DNA from 3 places in the Ochrobactrum sp. SFR4 genome. Region 3 is predicted to be linked to each of the others. Evidence: riboswitches for the same ligand, from Rfam matches in the RefSeq annotation. Region 3 holds a riboswitch; each other region holds the start of a gene.
The links. A riboswitch is a leader RNA that binds a small molecule or an ion and turns the genes downstream of it on or off. The one in region 3 is predicted to bind thiamine pyrophosphate.
Positions count from the first base shown of each region.

Region 1 (10,094 bases), on a different contig from region 3:
GGTTTCATTCTCGCTGCGTTTCTTTTCAATCTCAGCAGCGATCTTGGCAAACTGCGCAGGATCTTTGGTATAAAGCGCCGGATCAGCCATTTTCGCTTCAAGTGCTGTAATTTCTGCACTCAGCTTTTCCATCTTTGCCGGTAATGTTTCCAGTGCAAATTTCTGCTTGTAGGACAGTTTGCGCTTTTCATCGCGTTTTGGTGCGGGTGCAACCTCGGCCTTGTCACTACCTGCAGGCGTTGCAGATTTTACCTGACGGCGTGCCAGCGCTGTTTCTTTACGCTGCGCCATCATATCCGTATAACCACCGGCATATTGCAGCCAGCGCCCGTCACCTTCCGGTGCAATCACCGATGTTACCGTGCGGTCGAGAAAGTCACGATCGTGGCTCACCAGAATAACGGTGCCTGCAAAACCGGACACCAACTCCTGCAACAGATCCAGCGTTTCCATATCCAGATCGTTGGTCGGCTCGTCGAGGATCAGCAGGTTGGCCGGACGGGACAAGACCCGTGCCAGCATCAGACGAGCGCGCTCACCGCCGGATAATTCACGAATTGGTGTGCGTGCCTGTTCCGGCTGAAACAGAAAGTCCTTCATATAGGAAACAACATGGCGCTGCTCGCCATTCACCACCAGCGATTCACCGCGCCCGTCTGTCAGGTAATGCGACAGGGCTTCATCCGGATTGAGCTCACGCTTCTGATCAAGTTCGGCAAAATCCAGATTAACACCGAGACGGATTGTTCCGGAATCCGGTTCAAGTTTGCCGGTCAGCATCGACAGTAATGTGGTTTTGCCCGCACCATTTGGACCCACAAGGCCGATACGGTCACCGCGATTGACGCGGATGGAGAAATCCTTGACCAGCACACGCTCATCATAGGCTTTACTGATCTTATCTGCTTCAATCACCAGCTTGCCGGATTCTTTCACATCGCTGGCCTGCAGCGTTGCCACGCCTTGCGCATGACGATGGGTGCGGAATTCATGGCGCATTGTGTGCAACTCGCCAAGGCGGCGCATATTGCGTTTGCGGCGTGCGGTAACGCCATAGCGCAACCAATGCTCTTCCCGGACGATCTGACGGCCGAGTTTCTGATGATCGCGCTCTTCTTCTTCCAGAACTTTGTCGCGCCATTCTTCAAAATGCGCAAAGCCCTGTTCAATACGGCGTGTCACACCGCGATCCAGCCAGATCGTAGCGCGGCTGACATTTTCCAGAAAACGACGGTCATGGGAGATCAGCACAATCGCCGAGCGGATCTGGCGCAATTCCTGTTCCAGCCATTCAATCGTTGCGAGATCAAGATGGTTGGTCGGTTCATCCAGCAGTAGCACATCCGGCTGCGGGGCAATGACCCGTGCCAGCGCTGCACGACGTGCTTCACCGCCGGAAAGCTGCTCAGGTGTTTCATCGCCGGTCAGTCCCAGATTTTCCAGAAGATAGGCCACGCGATACGGATCATCGGTCGGGCCGAGACCTGCTTCCACATAATCACGTACATTGGCAAAACCATCCATATCCGGTGCCTGTGCCAGATAGCGGATGGTTGCGGAAGGGTGGCGGAAAACCTCGCCGCCGGTCGGTTCAACCATACCGGCTGCAATTTTCAAAAGCGTGGATTTACCTGAACCGTTACGCCCGACCAGCGCAATACGCTCTCCTTCGCTGATCGACAGCCCCGCATCCTCCAGCAGCGGCGTGCCGCCAAATGTCAGGCTGATCTGGTCAAGTCGGAGAAGAGGAGGAGCCATGGATAATTACGCTTTAAAAAGAGAGGCCGAAGATTGTTACTGCTCATTACTGCATATTGCTGCAAACAGGAACCCTCGCGGCAAATTTCCTGAACTTGATACGAAGGCATAAAAAAACAGGCCGGAAACCGGCCTGTTTTTAAATTCAATATTGTAACAATTAGTTACAAGGCGCTTCGTAAACGCGGCCGTAATTGTCGCGGTAGCGGCAATACTGAACACCGTTACGGGTCTGTGCTGCACCGAGCAGGGTACCGGCAACCGCACCGATTGCAGCACCAGTCAGGGCGCCACGGCCGTTACCGCCAATTGCGCCACCGGCAAGCGCGCCGAGTGCTGCGCCGCCCACACCGTAACCGGCGGTGCGCTGTTCGCCTGTTGTACAGGCAACAGTCGAAAACGCGAGCACTGCTGTTACTGCGATCATAGAAAGACGTGATTTCATCTAAAGTTACTCCCGTTGAGGCTACTCACTTGCCATAATCTCCTGCATTTTATAGCAAAAAGAAGACGGCAACTATCAAAACAATTTACAGGTTTTTACGTTCAGTCACATCAGATTGAATCAATGGCAGGCGATGCGACTAAAATTGCCGCCCCTCCACCTAACGTCACTGTTAAGTTTTCTTTTACCCTATTTGAGAGCGTTAAAGAAGAGCCAAATGGTACAGTCACATTATCCAGTGGCCATTCGGCGCCGGAAATTGATAATCTGGTTAATGTCTCAAATCCCAGAATACTGAATAATGTCTCTTCCGGCAGGTCAAAACCGGTTTTCCCGTAGATCAGCGGTGTTGCTTCTTCATGGCCGCTGGAGAGAAATATTTTTCGTCCTCTATGTGCCTGCGCCACAGCCATGCTGAGATGCAGAAATGTATGATCTGTGCGCTCGCCGCCAAAAGCGCCGGCCAAAATCACTTCTGTTGCGCCGCGTTCATAGGCTTCATGCAATGCCAGCTCACCATCGGTCATATTTTTTGCAACGGGAAAGACCTGTCGCTCAACGTGTCCATATTGTGTGGCCAGTACCGTGTCTGTGGAATCAAAGTCACCGAGCCATAGTTCCGGTACCACGCCAAGGCCGGCCGCATGGCGCATACCGCTGTCTGCCGCCAAAACACGTGCACCGGCAATCTGCTTTTTCAGCCGCGAAGTGGCGGTCAGATCACCGCCGAGAAGAATGAGAAATTTTGACATGGTGTTGCATATCACGCTGTTTCACAGACCGGAAGCCTGGAGCGTGTCGCGTTTAATCGTACCTACTGTGCTCGCTCCGGATTTTTTAATTGCCGCATGTTCGCGGCAACTCAACTGAAACCATTTGAGCCCGACATGCTCTAACAATCCTCTTGCTCCGTAACGCTGTTTTATCCTATTGTCCGCCCGCTCTAACGGGGTGCCTTCGGTTTCCGAAGGCTGAGAGGCCGGTCTCCGGCTAACCCGCTGAACCTGATCCGGTTTGTACCGGCGGAGGGATTAGATGCTGTCCGGCTTCCGGCGCTCAATCCTTGGATCAATTCATAACCAGAGGAGAGCCCGCGCGGCTGTTATCTCATGCTTATCAGAAATCTACTTCTCACAACCGGTTTTCTGTCTGTTTTAAGCCTTGGTGTCAGTGCAGCACAGGCTCAGGATCTGACGATCTATACCTATGACAGTTTTACATCTGACTGGGGGCCGGGCCCGAAGGTTAAAGAGAATTTTGAAAAATCCTGCGGCTGCACTGTCAATTTTGTCGCTGTTGCCGATGGTGTGGCTTTGCTCAACCGCCTGAAACTGGAAGGCAAATCCACCAAGGCAGATATTGTTCTGGGGCTTGATACCAATCTTATTAATGATGCCAAAGCCACGGGTCTGTTCGCTCCGCATGGATTGGGCGATGTGAAAAGTAATGTGCCTGACAATTTTCAGGACGAGGTTTTCCTGCCTTATGATTACAGCTATTTCGCTGTGATCTATGACAGTGAAAAGCTAAAAAATCCGCCGAAATCCATGGCGGAACTGATTGACGGTGATGCTTCGCAGAAAATCATTCTGATGGATCCGCGCACGTCCACACCGGGCCTGGGCATGATGCTCTGGGTGAAAGATCTCTATGGCGACAAGGCTGCGGAGCAGTGGCAAAAGCTCAGCAAACGCGTGTTGACAGTTACACCGGGCTGGTCTGAGGGCTATGGCCTGTTCACCAAAGGTGAAGCACCGATGGTGTTGTCCTATACGACTTCTGCCGCCTATCACATGATCTCCGATAAAACCGAGCGTTATAAGGCGGTGACTTTTGAAGAAGGTAATTATCTCCAGATTGAACTGGCCGGCCAGACGATAAACGGCGCAAAAAACCCGCGCGCTGCAGAGTTTTTGAAATTCATAACCACAGCCGGTTTTCAGGATGTTATTCCGCAGACCAACTGGATGTATCCGGCCTATGACACATCTGCGCCGCTCGATGCGGCTTTTGATGCTCTGCCAAAACCGGATAAGAGCCTGCTGATTGCTTCTGAAACCGTTGCACAAAACCGCAAAGCATGGGTTGATGAGTGGCTGAAAGCCATGAGCCGCTAAGACACAACTGTCTATGACCTTGAATATGACTGCACCCGCCGCACCTGTGGCGGGGCAGCTACGGAGAAATATGCAGGCCTTCCGTTTTAAAACTGTTTCAGGCTTTATCGCGCTGCTTCTGCTGCTGGTTCTGACCGGCGGTGCTTTGCTGTCACTTGGCATTCAGGGGCTGCAATCCGATAGTGATGCTCTGGCCGCTTTTGACAGCTATTTATGGAATATTACGCGATTTACGTTGCTGCAGGCATTGTTGTCGGTTCTGCTCTCAGTGCTGTTTGCGTTGCCGGTTGCCCGTGCACTCCACGCCAATACCGCATTTCGCGGTCGCAAATTGCTGCTGCGCTTTTTCGCGGTGCCTTTGACATTGCCGTCCTTGGTCGCCGTCTTCGGCATTACCAGTATTTACGGGCGCAATGGTTTTATCGCACAAGGCAGTACGGCTTTGGGGCTGCCGCTGATACCGGATATTTACGGCCTGACCGGCATTTTGCTGGCACATGTATTTTTCAATATGCCGCTTGCGGTACGTTTGCTGCTTGCCAGTCTCGAATCCATTCCGCAGGATTACTGGAAACTCTCAGCGCAATTGGGTATGGGCGGTTTTGCTCGCTTCCGGTTGATCGAATGGCCGGTGATTGCCCGAAATCTGAGTGGTATTGCAGGGCTGATCTTCATGCTCTGCGCAAGTTCTTTTACCATTGTGCTGACATTGGGCGGAGGCCCCCGCGCGACTACGCTGGAAGTTGCCATCTATCAGGCCTTGCATTTTGATTTTGATCTGGCGCGTGCTGTTGCTCTCACACTCACCCAATTACTGCTGACTATTGGCGTTTTATGTCTGCTGCGTCTGACCGGCAAGCCAACCGAAGAAGGTCTGTCTCTGGCTACGACCAACCGTGATTATATTCACCACGGCAAATGGTCGAAAATCTCATCAGGTATCATTATCCTCTTTGCCACCCTGTTCATTGCTTTGCCTGTTCTGGGGATGGTTCTGTCCGGTCTGGGCTCTGATTTGTGGCGTTTGCTGAATGAAGCCGTGGTACAGCAGGCAATTATCACCTCGCTTTTGCTGGCTTTTGGCGCAGCCAGTCTTTGTGTCGTGTTGTCGCTTACGCTGGTCACTGCACGTGAATATAGCGCCGCACAAAATCTTAAATCCCCAAAGCGGCTGCGCAGCTTTTTCACCACCGCTCTCGACAGCGGTTCCAGCCTGGTGCTGATTATTCCGCCGATTGTGATCGGTGCGGGCTGGTTCATATTGCTGCGCCAGTTCACCGATGTGTTCACGCTCGCGCCTTTCATGGTCATTGCGGTGAATGGTGTCATGGCCATGCCTTTTGCGGTGCGCTTGCTGCGTCCTGCATGGGACAGCGCAGCGGCACAGAATAACCGGCTCTGCACTTCGCTCGGTATCAGCGGGCTTAACCGTCTGCGTCTGATCGACTGGCCGGTCATCCGCCGCCCGCTTATCCTGAGCTTTATCTTTGCCATGGCACTGTCCATGGGGGATCTCGGCACGATTGCTCTTTTCGGCAGCGATGCGGTGCAAACCTTGCCTTATCTTCTGCTGCAGCGCATGGGTAGCTATCGTACCAGTGACGCGGCAGGCCTTGCCCTGATCCTTGCCGCTATCTGCTTTGCGCTGATGCTTATCACTGATAAAACCGGCAGCCGGATCAATTCAGGCAAATCTACTGAGCGGAATGCCTCATGACACGACATAATGCTGCAATTACTCTCGACAATGTTCGTTTCTCCTTTGGGGCGACAGACATGCTGTTTAACCTGCATTTAAAGGCCGGTGAAACCGGTGTGATTGTGGGCCCGAGCGGTTCCGGTAAATCGACATTGCTCAATCTGGTTGCCGGATTTGAAGCACCGTTATCCGGCCGTATTCTGATCGGTGATGAGGAAATCAGCAGCGAAGCCCCCGCCGGACGACCGGTTACTATGGTGTTTCAGGAGAATAATCTGTTCGCGCATCTTGATGTGCGTGCCAATGTCAGCCTCGGGCGGTCGCCTTCGCTCAAACTGAGTGAGGCAGACCGGCTAGCAGTTCAGAATGCCATTGACCGTGTGGAGCTGACCGGTAAAGAAAACCGCAAACCGGAAGCGCTTTCCGGCGGTGAGAGGCAACGTGTTGCGATTGCCCGCGCATTGGTGCGTGACAAGCCTGTTTTGTTGCTTGATGAGGCTTTTGCTTCTCTTGGTCCTGCTTTGCGTCAGCAAATGCTGGATCTGATCCGTGATTTGCAAAAGGAAACCGGCATCACTGTTCTGATGGTGACGCATACACCGGAAGATGCACTGCGTTTCGATTCAACGCTGTTTTTTCTCAAAGAGGGGCAAATCAGAGAGCAGGGGGATGCAGCTGTGATGCTCTCGTCCTCCGGCCCTCAGCCGGTGCGTGACTATATGGGCACGTCGGGGCATAAAACATCCTGATTACAATATGATAATCAGATTATCATATTGAATGACGTGATATTGACACAAAGCATTGCGCAGTTAAATGCTCGCATCGGGTCGCCACATATGAGGTTGTTCAGGCGATCCGGAGCGGACGCATTACAATCATTTAATACGACCGGCTCTGGTTAAACAGAGAAGCAGCCTATATCTACTAATGATGCAATAGCTGACAATTTGTGAAATGCCGCAAAAATCATTTCACTTCTATTCAGAAGCGCATTGTTTATATTGCGGACAATTCGTTTACAGACCAGCAGACAGAATCGCTGAACAAGCCGTGCAACCTGCACCGCCAATTCAGCTTTGAAGTAAAACGGGGACACGACACTGGATATGTTTTTAAGGGCAGCACGGTTTTCCGCAGCGGAAAAGCCCTCTATTTCTCCAGTTTTCAAACGATCAGCCGCTATTGGTCTGGTTGCGCTTTTATCTGCCTGCCGTACTGTAGATTTCAGCGATCCCGATGTGATCGGTCCGTCGTCCAATCCGGTAACGGTTGCCAATGTCAGCAAGAATGACAAGCTGGCACAACTCGGTGCACAGCAGCATCCGCGTATTCTCGCTACCTATGGCGGGGAATATAAAGATGCCAGACTTGAGCGCATGGTCGCAAAGATCGTCGGCAATCTCACAACGGTTTCTGACAATCCTGACCAGACATACCGCATTACAATTCTCAACAGCCCTAATATCAACGCTTTTGCTCTGCCCGGGGGCTATCTCTATGTGACCCGCGGCTTGCTGGCGCTTGCCAATGATTCATCTGAAGTGGCTGCTGTTATCGCGCATGAAATGGGGCATGTTACTGCCAATCATGGTATTCTGCGGCAGGCAAAAGAAGCGGAATCGGTGCTTGCCAAGCGCGTTGCTTCCGAGGTGCTGCATGATGATGCGGCAGGACGTGAGGCGGCAATCCGCAGCAAATTGCGTCTTGCCCAGTTCTCGCGCAATCAGGAATTACAGGCCGATGCTATCGGCATTAAGATGATTGGTGCTGCGGGTTATGACCCGTTTGCTTCGGCGCGCTTTCTGCAGTCGATGGAAGCCTATACGGGTTTCCGCTCAGTCTCCGGCGCGACCGACGCCAGTCTCGACTTTCTGGCCAGCCATCCGGCCACACCGCAGCGCGTTGATCTGGCCATCGGCCATGCACGCCGCATCGGTGCACCGGGTGTCGGCACTACCGACCGTCCTTCATTCCTGAACGGAATTGACGGCCTGCTCTATGGTGACACGCCGCAAGAAGGCTTTGTGCGTGAGCGCACCTTTATTCACCCGAAACTTGGGGTGACTTTCAGTGTTCCGCAAGGCTTTACGATTGATAATTCAGCCAATGCCGTTATGGCTAGCGGCCTGGGTGAACTGGCTATCCGCTTTGACGGTGCAGCGCTGCCGCAGGGCGGTGATCTTGCAGCCTATCTGCGCAGCGGCTGGGTGACGGGCCTTGATGAGCAGTCTGTACAGACAACCACAATCAATGGTCTGCCTGCAGCCACTGCGCGTGCCAGTGCGGACAAGTGGCAGTTTGAAATTGTTGTTATCGCTTCCGGCCAGAAGGTTTATCGCTTCCTCGTCGCTGCACCGAAAAACAGCGGTGCTTTGAGCGCAACAACGCAGGCGACTACACAAAGCTTCCGCGTGCTGACACCGGCGGAACAGGCTGCAGCAAAACCGTTGCGTATCCGTGTTATCAGTGTGAAAGCCGGAGATACGCTGGGCTCACTGGCCAACCGTATGCAGGGAACAAATCGTAAGCTTGATCTCTTCCGCCTTCTGAATGCTCTTCCGAGCGGCGGTACGGTTTCAGCAGGCGACCGTGTGAAAATCATCAGCGAATAAGTAAAAAGCCCCGTAAGGGGCTTTTAGAGCGCGTGTGCCAGACTTGGCACTACACAAGGTCGTTCTAATACTTTAAAATTATGCTCTAAATGCGGGCTCAGAGGGCGGTATCGCTGTCGGCTTCCGTGAGCTTCAGCATTTCATCCTGCGCTTCTTTCATCATCGGATAAACACTCAAAGCCTGTTCATAAAGCCGGAGGGCACCTTTGCGGTTTCCGGTTTCGCGCAGCAAAGTTGCGTAATTGATGAGAACATCAAAATTGCGCGGCTCTAAAATCATTGCCTGCCTGATGTCATTGAGGGCAGGAGCCAGCTCGTTGCGGCGCAGATGCAGGCGGGCGCGCAATTGCCAGACCGTTGCATTGTCAGGGCGCTGTGCCATCACCTCGTCAATATAATCCTGCGCCTCGGCCTCGCGGGACTGGTTGAGGGCGGTTTCAGCCCAGCGCAGCATCAGATCCAGACTATCGCTGCCGGTGCGCACAAAGCTCTGGCGTAAGCGGCTGGCTATGGCATGGGACTTCTCCGGCGTGGATGCCTTGCGCAAATCCGTGAACAGCTGTTCCTGTTCTTTCCTGCGGGTTTCAGTGAGCGGTCCTGTCATTTCCACATCGGGGTTTTTCGGTTTCTCTTTGGGCTTTGCCGCCGTGTTGTTGATTGGTGCCGGTTTCGGAGCCTCAGGTATTGTCACTGCAGGCGGCATAGGCTGCAATTCTGTCTTGCCGGTGGTGCTGATATCTTCTGCCGCAGCAAAGCCCGCAGCACCCGTTATCATCAGGGCTGATATCAGAGAAACGGTGAGGGAGCTGCGTGTCTTGGTCATAGTGCTATCATAAAGCAGAAACCGGCTGATTAAAGGCATAAAAACAGCGCCGGTAAATTAATACCGGCGCTGTTAAAATTCTCTGCAACTTACTGCACTGGGATCGTTGTTAAACTTTCCCGCTCAGCTCATTAACCCTGGCGGGCTTTAAAGCGAGGAGCAGTTTTGTTGATGATGTATACGCGGCCCTTACGACGAACCAGCTGGCAGTCACGATGACGGCCTTTGAGCGCTTTAAGCGAATTCTTGATCTTCATGTTACTCACCAATGTGTTTGGCCCGAATTGGGCATATTCCTGGAACGTGTCTCATTTCATTAGAAACGCTGCGCTCGTTCCAGCTCTTTGTTTCTATACATGCCTTGTTCCCAAAACCGTTTCCCGTATTGGGAGCATGTTTCAGAGCGAGCCAAAGAGCACGTTTGAATGGTTGAGGTGAAATAGTCAATGAATGGGTCAATTGTCAACCATTGATGCGCACAGAACCCGCAAAACGGTGTTATTTTCCGTTTTTAATGCGTGTGACATGCCCCATTTTGCGTCCTTCACGTGCTTCGGCCTTGCCATAGAGATGCAACACCGCATCCGATTCTGCCAGAATCGCCGGGACTTTGAGCACATCATCACCGATCAGGTTT
Region 1 covers NZ_JAAPBB010000008.1:124,677-134,770, forward strand. Annotated here, with positions in the region: gene HBA93_RS11960 (ABC-F family ATP-binding cassette domain-containing protein) at 1-1,758, opposite strand, end outside; gene HBA93_RS11965 (YMGG-like glycine zipper-containing protein) at 1,919-2,203, opposite strand; gene HBA93_RS11970 (thiamine diphosphokinase) at 2,314-2,955, opposite strand; TPP riboswitch at 3,141-3,251, shown strand; gene thiB (thiamine ABC transporter substrate binding subunit) at 3,319-4,320, shown strand; gene thiP (thiamine/thiamine pyrophosphate ABC transporter permease) at 4,391-6,037, shown strand; gene HBA93_RS11985 (thiamine ABC transporter ATP-binding protein) at 6,034-6,768, shown strand; gene HBA93_RS11990 (M48 family metalloprotease) at 7,129-8,634, shown strand; gene HBA93_RS11995 (hypothetical protein) at 8,732-9,457, opposite strand; gene ykgO (type B 50S ribosomal protein L36) at 9,589-9,714, opposite strand; gene HBA93_RS12005 (5-(carboxyamino)imidazole ribonucleotide synthase) at 9,956-10,094, opposite strand, start outside.
Region 1: it holds a riboswitch for thiamine pyrophosphate, as region 3 does, so the genes downstream of both, thiB (thiamine ABC transporter substrate binding subunit) here and thiM (hydroxyethylthiazole kinase) in region 3, are expected to answer to the same signal.

Region 2 (10,094 bases), on a different contig from region 3:
CACTCAGTTCCGCTTTTTGCAGCAGATCGCGTTCGGCACCCTCAATATCCATCACCAGCATATTGATATCATTTGCAGCTATAAAGCTGTCTATATTGGCTGAAGCCAATGATATTTCATGTTCATATGGCCCCTGATCCTTGTCCATTGAGGACATCCAGAGATCTTTACGCACATAAAAACGATGGTCCGCAGGTTCACCTGCGGCGAGAATACCCTGAGTTAAAAATACATTGCCCGCAGTATTTATATCCAGAACACGCTGAGCGAGCGCAGCAGTTGAAGGATTGGCTTCAAAAGCCCAAATCTGCACATCAGGGATAGTGGCCATTAAAGAGGTTATCACACCGATACCGGAGCCAAGCTCCAACACACGATCACTGCGCTTGACAGCTTTAAAAACCCATTTGGCTTCTTTCGCCTCATAACGACCGCTGATAATTGCCTGCCAGATAACAGGAGAAACTTCATCAGGGGCAAATGGGATCTTAATACCGTGTAATGTGACAGTCTCCACGCCTGTGCTCCTTTGGCGCTTGAAATTGGCGGCATTTCAGGAGCACAAACGGATGCCTTGCACTCTCTGAAAGAATAAGCAGGGCATAACATATATATGAAATTTAGTATATTTTTTAACGCATTATATTAGTTTTATTAAGTGCGAAGATGCGCCAGTTCAGAAGCTGAAACCGGACGACCGAACAAATAACCCTGAACCTGATCGCAACCGACCCGCTTCAGACACTCCAGTTCTTCTTCGGTTTCAATTCCTTCCGCAATCGTAATCATACCAAGACTCTGGCCGATCCCCGTGACGAGTTCCACGATAGCCAATGCATCAGGATTGGTCGTCACATCCCTGATGAAAGAACGGTCAATTTTGATTTTATCAAACGGGAAGCTGCTCAGGCTGCCCAGAGAAGAATAACCTGTACCAAAATCGTCCATCGCAATCTGAATGCCAACGGCCTTCAATCGCCGCAGCGTAAGTAAAGTCTGCTCATTCTTGTCGAGTAAAACGGATTCTGTAATTTCCAACTCCAGCCGTTCAGGATTAAGTCCGCTCTCACGCAAAATAGTCGTAACCCGCTGGATCAGGTTTTTTGTGCTGAATTGCACCGGCGACAGATTGACCGCAACTTTAAATGGTCTTTTCCAGAGAACAGCCTCCTGACAGGCCTGTTGCAGAACCCAGTCCCCCAAATCGTGGATCAGACCGGTTTTCTCCGCAACCGGAATAAATTCCGACGGCGGAACAGCACCGCGTACCGGGTGTGTCCAGCGCAGCAATGCCTCATAACCACAAATCTCACGTGTATAAGTATCTGCCTGAGGCTGATAAAAAACTTCCATTTCGCCATTTTTCAACGCATCACGAAGATCGGCCTCAAAAGCTTTTTTCTCAAGCAGCCGCGTTTGCATATGCGGCTGAAAAATGCAGGCGTGGCCGGCACCCAGTGCCTTGGCTTCATAAAGTGCAAGATCCGCATGCTTGAACAGCTCTTCCACATCAGGTTCGGTCGAAGAAATAGCGACACCGATACAGGTGCCGATCTTTATCTCCCTGTCATTGATATTATAGGGAGAGCTGATGACACGCATCAGATGATGAGCAAATTCAAGCGCTCTTTCCGAGGTCAGGCCGGTTGATAAAACAGCAAATTCATCACCGCCCAAGCGGCAAATGAGGTCATCTTTATGACTGAACTCAACCAACCGGTTGGCAACGGCCTGCAAAAGCACATCACCCACATCATGACCCAGCGTGTCATTGACATCTTTGAAACCGTCAAGATCAAACAACAATACCACGGCAGGCGAACCGTCATTCCTCGCACCCTGCATACGTGCGTTGAGATCCTGCCGAAACAAAATACGGTTCGGTAAGCCGGTCAGTGCATCATGATGGGCTGAATGTTCGAGCCGGTCATTCTGCGACTGCAATTCGCCAGAGGTTTCGCGCAGATCTTCCGTCAGACGCTGCATACGACCGTGTGCGCGGTTCAGCATACTGTTCTGGCGCAACAACAGGATAATCATTGTGATCCCGCAAAGAATAAGTCCCGCGGCAAGAGCTGTGTAAATATAATGAAGGTTGCGCACTTCCAGCTGTGCGGCATCAATCACACTCACATCATATTCAACAGAAGAGGCTGCGAGATTTGTCAGCGGCCCGACCAGCTGGCTCATCTGCGGTAAAAGCTCTTTCGCCCTCTCCGGTGTGAGTTCCGCCAGCTGATGATCGAGTTTATTCAGTATAGCCCGGAGATTTTGAATGACGAGATAGCGGGATGCGTCTTTATTGACGAATTCCTGCAATGTACCCTGCTGCACAAATTCCAGCCGGCTTATCATAATATCAAGACGGAGTGAAAGCTCGTCAGTATCCGCATCTTTCAGCCCGAGAGCATAAGCGGCAAGTTGCTGTTCAAGACGCAAATATTCTGACACCATCTGGCTGACAGCCCAGGAGTCATTATAGCGGGCAAATTTCTGCAGTGCCGTTTGCCGCTCAGCAATGACATAGGCTATGTAGCCTGTTGCCAATACAAAACAACAAATAACAATCCCGAGTATGCGTCTCACACAAGCCTCTATTCGACTATGAGTTTTGCCACCTGCCACGCGGAGCGTGTATAATAAGTCTGGCTTTGCAATTGCGGATCACTGTCATACGGGTAGACAATAAAAAGCGGTCCTTTTTCGCGAACCGTTATAAAACTTCCGTCACGCTTCATAGCCAGTATGACCTTAAATTTCTTAAAGTCATCTAACGGAATTTTAGTCACATAATCATTCAACGCAACGGCTGTAACAGTTGTACCTTTGGCACCGACCAGCTCCATCAGCTTATCGAGGGGCACACCTTCAAAGCGGGTGCGGCCGTTATACCACGGATTGGCTGTTTCTGTGACCTGCATACCTATTGCGGCCAGCATATCGCGGTCGAATTCTGCAGTATCGCCGTTATTTTTATTTTCAATCGCGCCGGATATAACCAGTATAGGCTTACCCTCCGGCTTTGCGAGTGAACCGGCAACGGCACCGGAAACCATCATACAGGTCAGAATCAGATAGATCACGAAGCGCTTTAAGATCATTATATTTCTCCCTGATAATTTAGAATAATATATTGAAATCCACCAATCAGTACATAGGAAAATATGCACATCCCAATCTATTTGTTTTAAGGTAAATTCGCCGTTTATCTTAACTGAACCATTGCGAATCACATAAGCGTATGCTTATCTGTTGGGCATGACAGAAAATGATATTTTCAAGGCGCTGGCCGACCCGACACGACGTGCTGTTTTTGAAAAACTGGCAACCGGCAGCATGAATGCCAGTTCCTTGCGCGAGGGTATGGAAATCAGCCAGCCGGCAATGTCCCAGCATCTTGCGGTTCTGCGCAGTGCAAAACTCATCAGGGAAGAACGGCAGGGACGCTTTGTGAATTACGAGGTCGACCCCGAGGGACTAGCCCTCATCGCCCAATGGTTTGCAAAATACCGCACCTACTGGCCTGCACGTATTGATAGCCTCAAAACCCTGCTGAAGGATATGGATCAATGACAGAGGAAAATCACACAGAAAATGCAGTCCGTCTTGTCTTTGAATATGATCTGGATGCCAGCCCGCAAAAAATCTGGCGCGCAATCAGTATTCCTGAACTGCGCGCAAACTGGTTGCCGGAACAAGATTTATCGCAATCCGAGCCACTGACAATGATACAGGGAGAACAAGCTTCTTACAGGATGCGGGAAACGGAACCGCCATTTCTTGAGAGCGTTGTCACCTTCCAGATTGCCGCGAATGATAATGGCGGCACTAGCCTCACAATTATCCATGAGCTTGATGCTTCGCGGCTGCGCCTCAAACCACGGGCGGCCAATACTAATATGCAATCCGTCATGCGGGCCGCGTAAAACAGCATAATTTTAAATCAGTGAAAAACGGAGCTTGCCGATGCGCGAGATGATGCAACTCGTCCCTATGGTGGTTGAACAGTCAGCAAAAGGGGAACGCTCTTTCGACATTTACTCCCGTCTGCTGCGGGAGCGGATCATTTTTCTCAATGGTGAGGTCAATGACACTGTGGCCGCTCTGGTCTGTGCACAATTGCTGTTTCTTGAAGCCGAAAACCCTAAGAAACCGATCAGTCTCTATATCAACTCCCCCGGCGGCTCGATCACCAGCGGCTTGGCCATTTACGACACCATGCATTACATTCACGCACCGGTGCACACATTATGCATGGGAACAGCACGTTCTATGGGGTCGTTTCTGCTGATGGCAGGCGAACCGGGACAACGCGCAGCATTGCCCAATGCCAGCCTCCATGTGCATCAGCCGCTTGGCGGTTTTCAGGGGCAGGCATCGGATATTTTCATTCAAGCAGAAGAGATGCGCAAAACCAAACATCGCGTCATCGAATTTTACGCCAGACATTGCGGCCGCAGCTATGAAGAGGTCGAGCAAACACTTGACCGTGACCGGTTTATGAGCGCGGAAGAAGCACTGGAATGGGGACTGATTGATCAAATCCTCAATAACCGTTCGCCCTAACGATCAAAATTATAAGACATGGCAAAACCTCATGGCTTTGCCATGTACTTATAGTCTGACTATTTGGCTACGGTGCAAGAGACAACCGGCTTGCCGTTTGCAAGTTGCTGTTTGAGCCAGAAACCGGCCTGCGCAAGCACATCAGCCATACGGCTGATACCCTGTGCGTCCTGCATCCCGTGGCTATAACCGGCAAATTCCCAATATGTCATGTTACAGCGTTTGGCTTTATCAAACGCATCCATTGTCATGCGTGCATTGCTTACCGGCGTTGACATGTCAGCACTGCCCTGAATAAGCAATAAAGCAGCGTCGGACTGCAACATTGCATCAACCGGCCGGTGATCAATTGCATCCGCCCAGAAACGATAGCTGGAACCAGCCCATTTCTCGCTGCTTTGCGGATTGGCTCTGGCATGAGCAAATTCCTTATCAACTTGTGGCCAATGTTCCTTTGGCACCTTGTTGAGCAGCATCTCGCCTTCCATTGACTGTTTGACCATCTCACCGAAGCTCGTACCACCACCGGTCGATAACAGGATCACCGCATCCGCCTTGGTTTTAGCGGCCAGTCGCGCAGCAATATCCCCGCCCTCAGAGCCGCCGAACAATACCAGCTGGCCATTCCACCACGGCGCTTGTTTAAGGCTCTCCAGCACTTGCAGATAATCTTCAACACGCTGCGTCATCGTGTGATGAGCACGGAAAGAGGCTGAGCAATCCTTGTCAAAAGGGTCCGGTGGATTATCGCCGGTTTCAACACCGTATTTATCCACTGTCAGCGCGGTCAGTTCTGCAAAAGCCGAGCGCGCCAGCTTGATATTCTCGCTTGTAGTCACAGACTGACAGCCAGAGCCTTGTGCCAGAATGATCAAACCTGTTTTCTCTGTTGTCAGCGGCTTTTCCAGATACCAGCTGATCACACTGCCATCTTCCCGTTTAAGTACCTTTTGCTCCTCTGCGGAGGCAGAAAATGACACAACAGAAAGCAGCAGGCCTATTACGCCTGCAGTGGAATACCGGAACATTCATTTATCCTTTATTGGCGGGTGTGTTTATCGCGCACCCGCCAAATCATTTCATCATTATCAGCGTCACATTAGACGATCATCTATGGCTTATCTGTGAGCGGTAAAGACAAATGCCCGCGCAATGTATCCGTCTGATAGTCTGAACGGAACAATCCACGCTTTTGCAGAACCGGCACCACTTGTTCGACGAAATCTTCAATTGATGACGGCAAGGACGGCGGCATCAGATTGAAACCGTCTGCCCCCTCATTACGCCACCATAATTCCATCTGGTCCGCAATTGCCTCAGGTGTACCGACAATTGTGCAATGTCCGCCACCTGCCGCTAAGCGACCGAGCAATTGCCGTAATGTCGGCTGTTCCGTTTCCATGATCCGCAGAATGGTCGCATAGCGCCCCTTCGGCCCAGTGAAATCTTCGAGCGGCGGCAAGGCTGGCACCGGTGCATCCAGCTCCCAGCCGGAGCAATCCTGCCCGATAAACATACCAAGCTGGCGAAGGGAGTCCGCTGTCGGCAGTAATTCGTCGAGTTCCCGCTGCTTAGCTTTCGCCTCTGTCTGCGTGGAAGCCACATAGGTCACCAGACCCGGCATCACCGGTATGCCTGCATCCCGCCCTGCCAGTTTTGCACGATGCTGAATATCGCGATAATAGTCTTGTGCGGCGAGCAGATCATAAGCCACCGCATAAATCGCCTCGGCTTTTTCTGCGGCCAAGGCTCTGCCCTGATCTGATGCTCCTGCCTGAAACAATACCGGCTGCCCCTGCGGCGGGCGCGGAATGGTCAGCGGCCCTTGCGTCGAGAAATGCTCGCCTTTGTGGTGGATCGCTCGTAAGCCGTCTTTACGGGCATAATCACCGGAGCGGTCACAGGTAATCGTATCAGCATCCCATGAATCCCATAGCTTCTGCACGGCTTCGATAAATTCTGCCGCACGGCCGTAGCGCCATTCATGTGGCGGCATACTCTCATAGCCATGATTGCGTGCTTCACTGTCAAACATTGAGGTCACGACATTCCAGCCGATACGGCCTTTCGATAAATGATCCAGCGAAGCCAGTGTCCGCGCCGCATGAAACGGCGTTGTGAATGTGCTGGATACCGTGCTGATCAGCCCGATTTTCTCGGTTACACCCGCTAATGCAGCCAGCAAAGTCAGCGGGTCGAAATAGCTGCGTGGTCCGTCCGTAATATTATCAATCGCATGCCAGTCGGCGAAGAAAATCGCATCAAATTTGCCGCGCTCGGCAATCTGCGCCAGATTTGTGTAATAGCTGATATCACTGAGTTGTTCGACGGCCGATTGCGGATGCCGCCATGCCGCGCGATGATGCCCGCAACCGAAGATAAACAGGTTAAGGTGCATTTCCCGCATCAGTTTTTCACCAATCCGCCGTCCACAACCAGATTTTGACCGGTTACAGAACGCGCCCATGGCGAAGCAAAGAACAGAGCCGTATCAGCAAATTCCGCAGGCGTGGTTACGCGGCGCAACGGCGTGGCAGAGGCTATATAATCAAACACTGCTTCCGGTGTTGCGGCAGAGGCATCGGTGGTACGTAACAGCCCGCCGGACAACATATTCACGGTGATGTTCTTTTCACCCAGATCCTGCGCCAATGTACGGGTCAGTGACAACAAAGCGGCTTTAGCCGCCGTATAATCATGATACGGCACAACCGGATTTTGAAACAGGTTGGTACCAATATTGATGATACGGCCAAAACCGGCCTGTTCCATACCGGCAAGTGCTGCTTGCGTTGTGTTCAGAGCACCGCGCACAATGCCCTCCATCTGCTGATTGATCTGCTCCCAGCTGATGACATCCGCATGAGCACGGGCATCGCCGTTAAAGCTGAAAGCCGGCAAAGCATTATTGACCACCGTTGTTACCGGCATACCAAAATACTGCTGCGCCTTGGCAAACATAGCCTGTACGGCTGTCATATCCGTCACATCGGCCTGCAGGGCCAGTGTCTTTTCCGGTGCTAGTGCTGCCAGTTCTGCAGCAGCATCTGCACTTGTGTGATAATTGATTACAACGCGTGCACCTTCACTTAAGAAAGCTTTCACAAGATCGCGTCCAAGACCACGCGCACCGCCGGTGACGAGAACAAGCTGCTGGTAGAGCGGAAGAAGGACTGGTTCAGACATGATAATTCCCTTGCCTTAAGAAATGGCCGGCCAAGGGAATAAGGGCTTGCACCGCAGTGAATACGGCTGGGCACACAGACATCCCTTCGCCAGTATGAGCTGGATCAGGTTCAACGGGTTTAAAATCTCAGCCCTGTAAAACAGGACACCCCGTGTCATTCCTCCAAGCTCTAGCAAGTTTATTTGGAAGGAACAAGCCTTGGCGGTTGTCCTGCCCGCCCAAGCTGGTTTAAGAACCCCTATGTCTGAAAATCATCAAGAACCTTCATCCGACCGTTTCTGGCTCAGTGTTTTCGCAACAACGCTCTATGCGGTGGTGCTTTACATCCTGATATGGCTGATACGGGAAGGCAGCGGGATGGCCTTTATCACCGGTCTGATCCTGATGCCGATGGCCATTACCAGCCTGCTGATCATTCAGATTGACCCGCAAGGCACTGGCAGTATCCGCAAGCATATGAAAACCGCTATGCTTTGCATGCTCGGCTTGATCCTTATTTCAATGATTATCTTTGGCGAGGCAGGTATTTGCGTGGCCATGGCTGCGCCGTTTCTTTTGGCGGGCACAGCGCTTGGTGTTTATGTCACTATGCGGCTTTTACGCAATTATCAGGCAAAACGCAGCGTCACATTTGTGATTGCCCTGCCCTTTCTCGCTCTGCCGCTGGAAAACCAAATCGAATATCAGGATCATTTCAGTTCGGTCACAACCGTGATTGAAATCAATGCCCCTGCTGATGTAATCTGGAACAATACGCTCGAAATCCCTGATATCCGCTCCGATGAATTGGGTATGACTTTCAGCCACAGCATTGTCGGTGTGCCGAAACCCGAAGATGCGCGGATTACCGGTTCCGGTGTGGGTGCCGTACGTCATTTGAAATGGGGCAAAGGCGTCAATTTTGAAGAAGTTATTACCGGCTGGCAGGAAAACCGTTATCTGCGCTGGGATTTCCGTTTCAGCGACACTTCAATCCCAAAAGCAGTGGAAGCGCATATCAGCGTCAACAGTGACTATCTGGGACTGGACTATGGTGAATATCTGCTGGAGCCAATTGACGAAAACCGTACGCGTCTCACGCTGAAAACCCAATACCGTATTGCAACGCCGATCAATATTTACTGCGACTGGTGGGGTCAGATTTTCCTCAATGATTTCCATTCCATCGTGCTGAATGTCATTAAGGAACGCTCGGAAAGCGCAGTTCAGGCTTGAAAGTGCGGCGGATTATAAACCCGCCGCCACTTTAATTTCAGATCATCGCTTCGATCAGGAACGGGCCTTTGCGCTTGCTTGCCGCAGCAAACAAATCAGCAAATTGTTCAGCTGTGGTGGCGCGTGCGCCTTCAACACCAACACCTTTGGCAAGGCTTACCCAGTCAATCGTCGGCTCAACCAGATCAAACATACGCTGCGCATTGCGTCCCGGTGCACCGGCTCCGACATTCTGCAATTCACCATGCAGGATCGCATAACGCTGATTGGCGAAAATGATGGTGATGATGTTCAGGTTTTCGCGGGCATGAGTCCACAGTGCCTGCATCGTATACATACCGCTGCCGTCTGCCTGTAACGCCACCACCTGACGGTCAGGACAGGCCACAGCTGCACCGGTTGCCAGCGGCAGACCGATACCGATTGCACCACCGGTCAGCTGCAGAAAGTCATGCGGCGCTGACTGATGTGTCAGACCAAACATTTCACGGCCGGATGTAATGGATTCATCAACAATAATCGCATTTTCCGGCAGGAGTGATGCAACAATCGCGCTGATTTTATCATCATCCAGCGTACCGGTCGGCATGACCTTCTCACCACGCTGATTGAGCAGTGGCGTGACAGATGCCGGAATATTCATTTCATCGACCAGTGCCTGCAAAGCATAGAGCTGGTCATCTGCTTCACCGGCATAATCAACCACGGCGCAACCTTCCGGCAGGAAAGTGCTTGGCTTACCCGGATAGGCGAAGAAGGCGACCGGAATTTTCGCTCCGAGCAATACAACCTGTTCAATATCCGCCAGATCAGCCAGTGCATCATCCACGCGGTAAAGCACGCGATTAACAGCAACACGACCTGCACCGCGCTCAATACGGCCATTGGATTGCTGCGCCAGCAAACGCGCACCGGATTCTTGCGCAATACGGCTGGCAATTTCCAGCGCATTGGCACGCAGGGCAAGATTGCCAAGCAGGATGAGCGTGCGCTTACCGTTGCGCAGCGCTTTAGCCGCTTCACGCACGGCATCAGCATCAACCTTACGACGTTCCGGACGGGTCAGAGGTTGCACAATCTGCTGCGGCGCCTCTGTCCATGCGGTGTTGGCAGGCAGGATCAGCGT
Region 2 covers NZ_JAAPBB010000010.1:4,417-14,510, forward strand. Annotated here, with positions in the region: gene HBA93_RS12840 (FkbM family methyltransferase) at 1-517, opposite strand, end outside; gene HBA93_RS12845 (putative bifunctional diguanylate cyclase/phosphodiesterase) at 655-2,586, opposite strand; gene HBA93_RS12850 (putative pterin-binding protein) at 2,595-3,101, opposite strand; gene HBA93_RS12855 (ArsR/SmtB family transcription factor) at 3,259-3,573, shown strand; gene HBA93_RS12860 (SRPBCC family protein) at 3,570-3,926, shown strand; gene HBA93_RS12865 (ATP-dependent Clp protease proteolytic subunit) at 3,967-4,566, shown strand; gene HBA93_RS12870 (alpha/beta hydrolase family protein) at 4,626-5,594, opposite strand; gene HBA93_RS12875 (LLM class flavin-dependent oxidoreductase) at 5,678-6,973, opposite strand; gene HBA93_RS12880 (3-oxoacyl-ACP reductase) at 6,973-7,752, opposite strand; TPP riboswitch at 7,817-7,915, opposite strand; gene HBA93_RS12885 (SRPBCC family protein) at 7,994-8,968, shown strand; gene HBA93_RS12890 (acetolactate synthase large subunit) at 9,006-10,094, opposite strand, start outside.
Region 2: it holds a riboswitch for thiamine pyrophosphate, as region 3 does, so the genes downstream of both, HBA93_RS12880 (3-oxoacyl-ACP reductase) here and thiM (hydroxyethylthiazole kinase) in region 3, are expected to answer to the same signal.

Region 3 (10,094 bases):
ACGACGGGTCGCATTACCGATCAGCGTCGCAAGTTCCTGATTACGCAAAGCCAGTGAGCGCAGCGGTGAATCCAGATGGATATCTGCCGCATGAATGAAACGGTAGGTCAAATCAGCTCCTGAAAAATCAGGTTAAAGTCGTTGCGCTGACTATGCGACGGGCCGGTTACAAAAATCAATGCAATGGCGCATTTTATAAGTGCATAGCGCAGTATGTTCATCTGACAGAATAAATTCTTGTAAATCATAGGATTTTCTTGCCGAAAACACTTACAATTGAAAAATCCCGTTCCTATATGCAGACAAAGCACTTTTTCAGGAGACACATATGTTGCGTGCCACCTCTCGTTTAGGCCAGTTCACAATCGCATTGGGACTGGCGCTCGTTGTATCGCTTTCGGCGATGGATATTGCCGATGCCAGACGGGCGGGCGGTGGCGGCTTTGGCAGCCGTGGCAGCAAGACCTATCAGGCGCCTGCGCCAACCCGCACAGCACCAAACACTGCAGCACCGATTGAGCGTTCGATGACGCCAAATACCGGTGCGCAGACACGTCCGGCACAGGGTGCTGCGGCAGCGAATGCGGCAAAGCCTGGCTTCTTCAATAATTTCGGTCGTTCCATGCTCGGCGGTCTGCTGGTCGGTGGTCTGATCGGTATGCTGCTTGGCAATGGTCTCGGCGGTATGGCCGGTTTCCTCGGCCTGATCCTGCAGGTTGCTCTCTTCGCCGGTCTGGCGATGCTGGCTATGCGCTTCTTTGCGAACCGCAATAAAACTGCAACGGCTGCTGCCGGTGCCGGTTCTGCACGAACAGCACAGAATTTTGGCAATCAGTTCGGCAAGCGTGATGCGCAGGCACAGAACACCAATGCGCGCTCATCCACATCTGTTCCGTCAGCCGGCTTCGGTGCGGGAGCAAGTGCTGCTGCCGCAAACATGATGCAGCCTGCTGTGGAAGAGAAGCCACTGACTGTCTCACAGGAAGATCTCGAGCATTTCGAAAAAATGCTGACCGAAGTTCAGACAGCCTATGGTCAGGAAAATTACGGTACCCTGCGCCAGCTCGCAACACCGGAAGCTATGTCCTACCTCGCCGAAGAACTCGGTGAAAACGCCACCAACGGTCTGCGTAACCATGTCAGCGAAGTGAAATTGCTGCAGGGTGACGTTTCAGAAGGCTGGAGCGAAGAAGGCAAAGACTACGCCACCGTTGCCATGCGGTATGAAAGCGTTGACTACATGGCAGACCGTGACACCGGCGAATTGGCCGAGGGCGAAAGCACTGATATTTCGGAAAGCGTTGAAGTCTGGACATTCGTACGCCCTGCCAATGGTCGTATCGAAGACTGGAAACTCTCGGCAATTCAGGCTGCATAAGCATCTGACATTACTTCTTATTTCGTATAGAAAAGCCGCCTTGATCTTCAGGGCGGCTTTTTTCATAGGGAACTTATGGTTCCTATGAAGCGTTACGGGTTTGAAAATCAATATTACAAATAAATTTTTATGATTGCATTTTTTTGCAATCAATTATACTTAATTAAAAATATAGAAAGCAGGTATGACATGCAAAAACCAGACATTGCCACATTTTATGATCAGCGCACCGGCTCCATGCAATATGTTGTCGCCGATCCTGAAACACTGGATTGCGTGATTATTGATCCGGTGCTGGAATATGATGAAAAATCCGGTCAGACGGCCACTCATCACGCCGATGAGATGCTGGATTATATCGCACGCCGCAGCTACCGGCTGGTACATATTCTCGACACGCATCCTCATGCTGATCATCTTTCTGCCGCTCATTATCTGCATACCCGCACCGGCGCGCCGACAGCAATTGGCGCGGAAGTGAAAAAAGTCCAGAAAATCTGGTCTGAGCTGTATAACTGGCCGGACCTTGCCTGTGACGGCTCGCAATGGGATCATCTGTTTGAAGACGGTGAGACATTCAAAGTCGGCAATCTTGATGCACGGGTTATTCACTCTCCGGGGCATACGCTGGCTTCGATTACCTATGTCATCGGCGATGCAGCCTTCATCCACGACACATTATTCATGCCGGACGGCGGCACCGCACGCGCCGACTTCCCCGGTGGCGATGCAACCGCACTATGGAACAGTATCCAGACCATTCTGCAACTGCCGGAAGATACCCGCCTTTTCACCGGTCATGACTACCGGCCGAACGGTCGTGAAGTGCGTTGGGAATCCCGTATTGGTGAGCAGTTACAGGATAATATCCATCTCAGCCGCTATCGTGATGAGGACAGTTTTGTCACGGCACGTCAGGCGCGGGATGCAACTTTACCAATTCCGAAACTGATGCTCCATGCCTTGCAGGTGAATATTCGCGGTGGGCGTCTGCCTGAGCCTGAAAGCAACGGACAGCGTTATCTCAAAATTCCTCTCGGCCGTTTTGACGGCGCACCTTGGGAATAAGCCATGAGCACTCTTATCGATGACACCGACCTGACGATGGCCACGGCTCCCGATGCCGCTGAACTGCGCGAACAGGTCAACGAAGCCTCGGCCTTCCTGAAAAAGCTGTCCAATCCGGACCGCTTGCAGGTGGCTTGTGCATTGGTTGAAGGTGAAAAATCCGTGCGGGAACTGGAGGATATGCTGGGTATTCGTCAACCCGGCCTTTCCCAACAACTCGCAGAGCTACGCACAGCCGGTTTTGTCAGCGCCCGCAAGGAAGGCAAAGCCGTATTTTATTCTCTTGCAGATGAACGGGTGAAAATCTTCATCCGTACAATGCATCAGCTGTTTTGCGCTCCGGATATAAGGACATAACATCATGGAAAATTTCACCCCATGGTCTGCTCTTGGCGGCGGATTGCTGATCGGGCTTTCGGCCGTCTTGCTGATGTTTTTTGAAGGGCGAATTGCCGGTATCAGCGGTATTGTCAGTCGGCTTTTCCCGCCCTATGGCGATAATCGCTTTTTATCCCGCGCAGGCTTTGTACTGGGGTTGCTGATTGCCCCTTTCCTTTACTTGCTCTTCAGCGGTCACACACCGGTCATCAGTGTTTCTTCTGATCCGGTGCTGATGATTGTTGCCGGTTTACTGGTTGGTTTCGGCGCGGTTCTGGGTAGCGGTTGCACATCCGGTCATGGCGTATGCGGAATTTCACGGCTATCCCCGCGCTCCCTCCTCGCAACTGCACTGTTCATGGCAACCGGTTTCATCACCGTCTACATCATGCGCCATCTGATCGGGTAAAGGGGATAGCAATGTCATTTCTGATCAATCTTATTATTGGCCTGATCTTCGGGCTTGGACTGGTGATCTCAGGTCTTGCCAATCCTGAAAAAGTACTGAATTTTCTGGATATTACCGGTAATTGGGATCCGTCATTAGCTCTCGTCATGGGCGCAGCAGTTGTCACCACATTCATTGGCTTTCGCATGGCTTTTACCCGCAAGAAACCGGTCTGCGCTATAAATTTTGATGTGCCTGCCAACCGCAAACCGGACAGATCACTGGTTATTGGTGCTATTTTGTTCGGTATCGGCTGGGGATTTGGCGGCATTTGCCCGGGGCCAGCGATTACCACAGTCGGTTTGGCTGCAACCGGCACATTGATCTTTGTTCCGGCGATGATTGCCGGCATGCTAATTGCCCGTAAAGTCAAGGCTTCCTGAAAAATCAGGAAGCCTTCATTCGTCGGCACTTTTAAAGTGTCAGAGCGACCTTTGTGAGCCAAATATGATTCACAGCGCTCTGATTTGGTCAATAGCGTGAAATACGGGGCCATGGCCGAGTGAGCGGCCGGTCTCATCTTTCATACCCACTTCAAGTCGGTGTGCGGCACTGATTGCCCGCAACAGATAGGCTTTCGCCTCGCGCACCGCATCCGGCAATGAATTGCCTTTCGCTAATTCAGCAGCCAAAGCACTGGAAAGCGTGCAGCCTGTGCCATGCGTATCGGGCGTTTCAACACGCGGCGCTTCAAACCACAGATTATATTCCGCGCTTAGAAGCAGATCAGGGCAATGCTCTCCCGTCATATGCCCGCCTTTCATCAGCACAGCCTTACAACCTTTAGCCAGCAAAGCCTGACCCTGACGCTCCATATCCTCACGGTTTTCAGCTACAGGCACGCCAAGAATAGCGGCTGCTTCCGGCAAGTTGGGCGTCAATAAGGTTGCCAGCGGCAGTAGTTTTTGCGTGAGGCTTTCCACCGCCTGCGGGTCGAGCAACGCCGCCCCGCCTTTGGCAATCATCACAGGATCAAGCACAATCTGCAAATCCGGCTGTTTAATCAGCTGCTCCTGCAAAATCTGCGCCACACAATCGGAAATCTGCGCATTCACAATCATGCCGATTTTAACCGCATCAACCCGCACATCGCTGAAAATCATTATGAGCTGCTGCGCCACAAAATCTGCCGGCACAGCAAAAACACCGGAAACGCCCTGCGTATTCTGTGCTGTCAGTGCGGTTAATGCCGCCATGCCATACGTATCGCGGGCAGCGAATGTTTTCAGATCAGCCTGAATTCCGGCTCCGCCCGACGGGTCAGAACCGGCAAGGGAAAGAACATTTTTCATTGCCTATCCCTTTGCAGCACGAAAACCGGCGATTGCCGCATGGAATGCACGTGCTTCCAGTTCAGGATCATCCTGACCACAAATTGCTGAAACAACAGCCAGACCATTAACACCGGTTGCCAGCACATCATCCACATGCGGCAGTTTAATGCCACCAATGGCGACCGCAGGCAGTCCATTATGGGAGTAAACCCGCTTCAATCCGTCAAAACCAATGGAAGGCGCGCAATTCTTTTTGGTTGCTGTCGGGAAAACAGGACCAATGCCGAGATAATCCACCACAACACTATCCGCTTTGGTGGCCATTTCTGCAGTCTGTACAGACAGACCAAGGATCATATCCGGCCCGATTTTAGCACGCACCTGCTCCGGCGAACCGTCATGCTGGCCGATATGTAAACCATCAGCGCCGACAACAATCGCAACCTCAACATTGTCATTGATAATCAGCTTGGCATTGGTACCTTCAAGCGCTGTTTTTAGCGCTTTGGCCGTTTCAAGCATCTCCTGCTGGCTGGCATCTTTGTCACGCAACTGCACCATTGTGGCACCGCCACGCACAGCTGCAATTACGGTTTCCACCATGCCAAAACTGCCGCAAAGCTCACGGTCGAGAACGAGATAGAGCGACAAATCAAACTGTTTCATAGAATCGTACCTTTGCCTGAGACTGGAATTGTGCGGGTGTGAGCGCATAAAGCGCATCGATAAAGTGAATTTGGAAACTGGCTGGCCCCTGCGCCTGCAATGCCGCCTGTTCTCCGGCCACCGCATACATGGCCAGAGCGGCTGCGGTCGCTTCCAAAGCGGAAGCCTTATGAGAAGCAACGAACGCACCGGTCAGGCAGGTCAGCGCACAGCCAAGTGCTGTCACTTGCGGCATCAGCGCTGAGCCGCCGTCAATACGCAAAGTGCTGTGGCCGTCGGTCAACAGATCATAAGCGCCGGTCACTGCAACAGTGCATTGATACTGCTGTGCCAGTTGTTGTGCCGCATGATGCGCACTACCGGCATCATCGCCGCTGTCTGCCCCTTTGCCCCGTGCGGAAAAACCTGCAAGGGTCAGAATTTCAGACGCATTACCGCGAATAATTGTTGGTTTCAGCGCCAACAGGGTCTGCGCCGCTTCTCTGCGGAAAGTGGAAGCAAAATGAGCTACGGGATCAAAAACCCACGGAATATTATGCGCATTAGCGGATGTGATCGCCGCAATCATCCCCTGCACCCAAAGCGGAGAGAGCGTGCCGATATTAATCGTGACCGCACCGCAGAGTTTGGCAAATTCTCCGGCTTCTTCCTGCGCATGCAGCATGGCAGGAGAAGCACCGGCAGCCAGAACCACATTGGCGGCCGTATTCATCGCTACGAAATTTGTGATGCATTGTATGAGAGGTTTCTGGCGTCGCATGGTTTCCAGCACAATGCCGAAATCCGGTAGATCTTTCATATCAGCCCTCCGCCACGGTGAGGGTCTGATACAGGGTGCCACTATTTCGCCTTGCGATAAGCGCCCTTTAATCTGACTCCCTCCGCCGGCATTATCCGGTTCAGGTTCAAAGGGTACTTCTCAGCCGGTATCATCCGGGCGCCCCTGTCTTTGATCGCTATTATGGCAGAGCAGGCACTACCTGTCCACCACCTGAAAGATTAGCTGATTAATATGGCACGGAAATCATTGACATTTGTACCGGTCGGCCCTGTCACAAACAGATCGCCACTTGCATGGAATGCGCTCCAGCTGTCATGCCCTGCAAGATATTGCTTCGCATCCAGCCCCAGCTCTGTCATGCGTTGAATTGTGCCTCCATCCGCGAAAGCACCGGCATTATTTTCCGAACCGTCTATGCCATCAGTATCCGCAGCCAAAGCGTGAATATTCTCAGAGCCAGCAATATTCAGCGCCAATGCCAGCATGAATTCACTGTTGCGCCCGCCTTTACCGGCTTTAGCACCGGAACCGAGCGTTACCGTTGTTTCGCCGCCGGACAACAACAACAAAGGTTGTCCTGCCTGACGATTACGCGCCTGATATTGTGCCATTGCCCCATGCATCAGTGCGATGTCTTTTGCTTCACCTTCAATCGCATCGGAGAGAATGAGTGTTTCAACGCTCTGTTCTTCAGCCAATCTTGCTGCGGCAGCCAGTGACTGTGCTGCACTGGCGATAATATGGTGGCTGTGGCGGGCAAATATTGCATCATCCAGCTGCGGTGCATCGGCTGCAGCGCTTTGTAAATGTGCCATGACCGTTTCCGGTAATTGCATCTTGTAATGGTCAATATATTTCAGCGCATCATGACGGGTTGCGCGATCGGCAATCGTCGGCCCTGAAGCGATCAGCGCCGGATCATCCCCCGGAATATCAGAGACAATCAGGCTGACCATACGGGCAGGCCCTGCAAGAGCAGCAAGCCTGCCACCTTTAATCGTAGAGACATGCTTACGGATAGCATTCATCACGCTGATCGGCGCACCGCTGGCAAGCAAAGCGGCATTGACTGCCTGCTCATCCGCCAGTGTCAGTCCCTCCGGTGGCGCAGGCAACAGAGCCGAGCCGCCGCCGCAGATCAATGCCACCACCAGATCGTCTTCATGCAAGTCTTTCAACGCAGCTTTCAACTGTTTTGCTGCTTCCAGTCCCGCTTCATCCGGCACCGGATGTGCGGCTTCCAGCACTTTAATAAAACCGCATTCCGCTCCATAGCCATAGCGAGTAACAACCACGCCCCGTGGCGCAGGATTTCCGGCCTCAACCCATAAAGTCTCAAAGGCTTGCGCCATTTGTGCAGAGCCCTTACCGGCGCCGATGACGATGGTTCTGCCCTTTGGCGCTTGTGGTAAATAGGGTTTGAGACAATGCAGCGGATCAGCCGCCTGAACCGCAGTGTCAAACAGGGATTGCAGGAATTGCCGTTCCTGCCCCTGTTTCAGTTTAATCTGTGCCCGTCCGATGCCCTGCGGCAACTGGCTGCCGCCATCGCTGTAACCGGCAGGTATTGCCCCCGCCGCATTGATGACACGGCGCTCGGTAATCGCTGCGAATATCTGATCAACCGCCTGTTTAGCCCCTGCAAGTCGTGACGGGTGGTCGGTATCTGCCGCCGCATGTGGCAGTAACAACATGGCTTCCGGATATTTTTTAGCCAGCGGTAAGTAAGGCGCTAGCGGCCCTGACAGCACGCCGTTTTTTTCAAACAGGTCAGCATCCACCGCAACATTGCGGATATAACCGCTCTGCATCAGACGATCCAAAGCCACAATATCTACGAGCTCACCACGGTCATAATTGATAACCATAGCACCCTCATTCATTGCAGACAGTACCGTATGGCTGACCAGTCCCTGATTGCTGTAGCGCCCTGTCTCCTTGTTCAGCGCGCCAAGCCCCAGATGCACACTCAGCACATCAGCATTTTGCGCAGCGGTTTCGGGTGTTGATGCATAGGCATAGCCCTGACTTTCAATCCACTGACGATGATGTTCGCGGGCATAAATAGTGACATGCATAGCAAAGGCTTTCGCCAGTTTTGCCACTTCCATGCCAATATTACCGCTGCCGAGAATGGCAATCTTGCGGCCTTCAAGTCCGAAGCTCGGGAAACGCGCCAAATCGCGGCCGGTATCAAAGCTACCTTCCAGTACCTGTTTATATAGAGTGGCGGTGTCCAGATCGGGACGAAACTGTAGAAGCGCTTTCAGCACCATTTGCGCGGTAATACGGCTGTTGATGCCCGGTGTATTCATCAAAGGGGATTTGCCGGAAACCCATGATTGTGATTGCATGTTGCCGGTGCCTGCACCAATGCGTACTCCACCCTCAACAAACAGGCATTGCGGCGGAATGCGGGTGGCAGCAGCAATAACCGCATCATATTGCCCCTGTCCCGCAGCCGCGATCAGCTCTTCTTCAGTGCTGAGATCAGGGCAATAGAAAAAATGTAATTTTCCGGCTGTGAGTGCCGAGACTGCCTGCAAAGCATGATCGTGAAAGACCGCGCCTTTGTCTTCGATGTAGCGGCGAATTTCATTCCATTGATGCTTGCCATGTGCATCAAGACGCAACTCCAGATGATTCGTGATGAGGATTTTGGCAGTTTTGTCCGGCATGGCTTCAGTTCCCTTATAATTATTCAGTACGGGGCAATACCCAGATTATAATGATTGGCAATCTGCCAGAACCAGTCTTTGTCGAGATCTTCCTGTCTCTTTTGGATTGTTAGGTGTTCTGCACAATGATCGAACAGAGCATAACAAAGCTGCTCGTCATCATGGCGGGCATAATAAGCAATGCCATCGATATTTTCCGGATGATCATGCAGCGCCTTTGACCAGTGTTGCGCAGTGTCATAGGGCAAACCGCTATGCAGAATCTCTGCCGTTGCACCAAGAATGGCAAGCCCGCGTCCTGCAAGTTTGGCCAGTTTCAACGAAGCCATCAGCTCCAGCACTACATGTGCTTTCTTTTGCAGAATCTGTAAATCAATCAAACTCCGCCCGGGTTCGCGTAAGAATGTTTCGGCAAAAGCACCCTCGCGTGCAGCGGCTGTATATAGCACGCCATAGGATGCATCCGGCGCGTTGAGCCTGCCCATTCTTGAACGATCAAAATAAACAGGCTCAAAGGCAGCAGTATAGAAACGATAAAGCTTACTTCCCGCAGCCAGAGTGATCAGCTCAGGCTGTCGGGAAGCCAGATTATGTGGTGGCTGCGGCCCGCTCACGCGCCTTGCAAACCATTGAGCCGTGCAGCTTCCAGCACCGCTTCTGTTTCACCGCGACGCAGCAACTCAATCGGTTTTTTGCCGTTGAGGCGTTCATCAGGCCTGCTCAGAAAGTTCAGCAAAAACCAAGGACTGGCACTGCCAAGCGCCTGACGCACAGCTTTCAGTCCGGCAACAATGCTGCCATCATTGAGAAACTGGATTGTCGGATAGGCACGGCGGTTACCGGGTCCCGGAACTGCAAGCAATGAACCATCCTGTACGCGTTTATCCACGGCCTGACGGGAAATACCCTGTAATAACAGGCGTACCTGTTCCAGCGTATAGGCACCGCCCGCCGCCCGCAGATCCTGCTGAGCGATCTCAACACCACGCAGCAAGGCCAGAGCACGAGCATCCGGCTGGTATGCGTCTTTGGCAACCGCTTTACCTGCAGTTAACGGCACAGTCTGACGCTTCGCGCGACTTGTCGTAGCGCGTGACTTTGCTTTTGCTGCAGGAGATTGCCGTGCTCTCTCAGTCTTCGGTGTATTCTGCGTTGTCTGTACCATTTTCATCTCCTGAACTTAAAGATGATACTGCACAGGCTGGTTGTCAAGCTTGCTGTTGTTGTCAAGGTTGACAAGGTTGCATCTTACATGAAACGACTTGCAGAATATGACTCTGCCGGAATGAACGGTTTTTCTCCCGTCATCAGCTCTGCCAGCAACCGGCCGGATGCTGGCCCCAGTGTCAGACCATGATGGGCATGGCCAAAATTCATCCACAATCCCGGCTTGTTTGGCACCTGACCGATAACCGGACGCATA
Region 3 covers NZ_JAAPBB010000011.1:71,690-81,783, forward strand. Annotated here, with positions in the region: gene HBA93_RS13610 (metallophosphoesterase family protein) at 1-111, opposite strand, end outside; gene HBA93_RS13615 (Tim44 domain-containing protein) at 329-1,378, shown strand; gene HBA93_RS13620 (MBL fold metallo-hydrolase) at 1,568-2,446, shown strand; gene HBA93_RS13625 (ArsR/SmtB family transcription factor) at 2,450-2,803, shown strand; gene HBA93_RS13630 (YeeE/YedE family protein) at 2,808-3,233, shown strand; gene HBA93_RS13635 (DUF6691 family protein) at 3,245-3,655, shown strand; gene thiD (bifunctional hydroxymethylpyrimidine kinase/phosphomethylpyrimidine kinase) at 3,725-4,564, opposite strand; gene thiE (thiamine phosphate synthase) at 4,568-5,212, opposite strand; gene thiM (hydroxyethylthiazole kinase) at 5,199-6,011, opposite strand; TPP riboswitch at 6,072-6,167, opposite strand; gene HBA93_RS24195 (glycerate kinase type-2 family protein) at 6,212-7,495, opposite strand; partial or broken gene HBA93_RS24530 (NAD(P)-dependent oxidoreductase) at 7,676-8,671, opposite strand; gene HBA93_RS13660 (RES family NAD+ phosphorylase) at 8,695-9,285, opposite strand; gene HBA93_RS13665 (hypothetical protein) at 9,282-9,836, opposite strand; gene HBA93_RS13670 (NAD(P)/FAD-dependent oxidoreductase) at 9,920-10,094, opposite strand, start outside.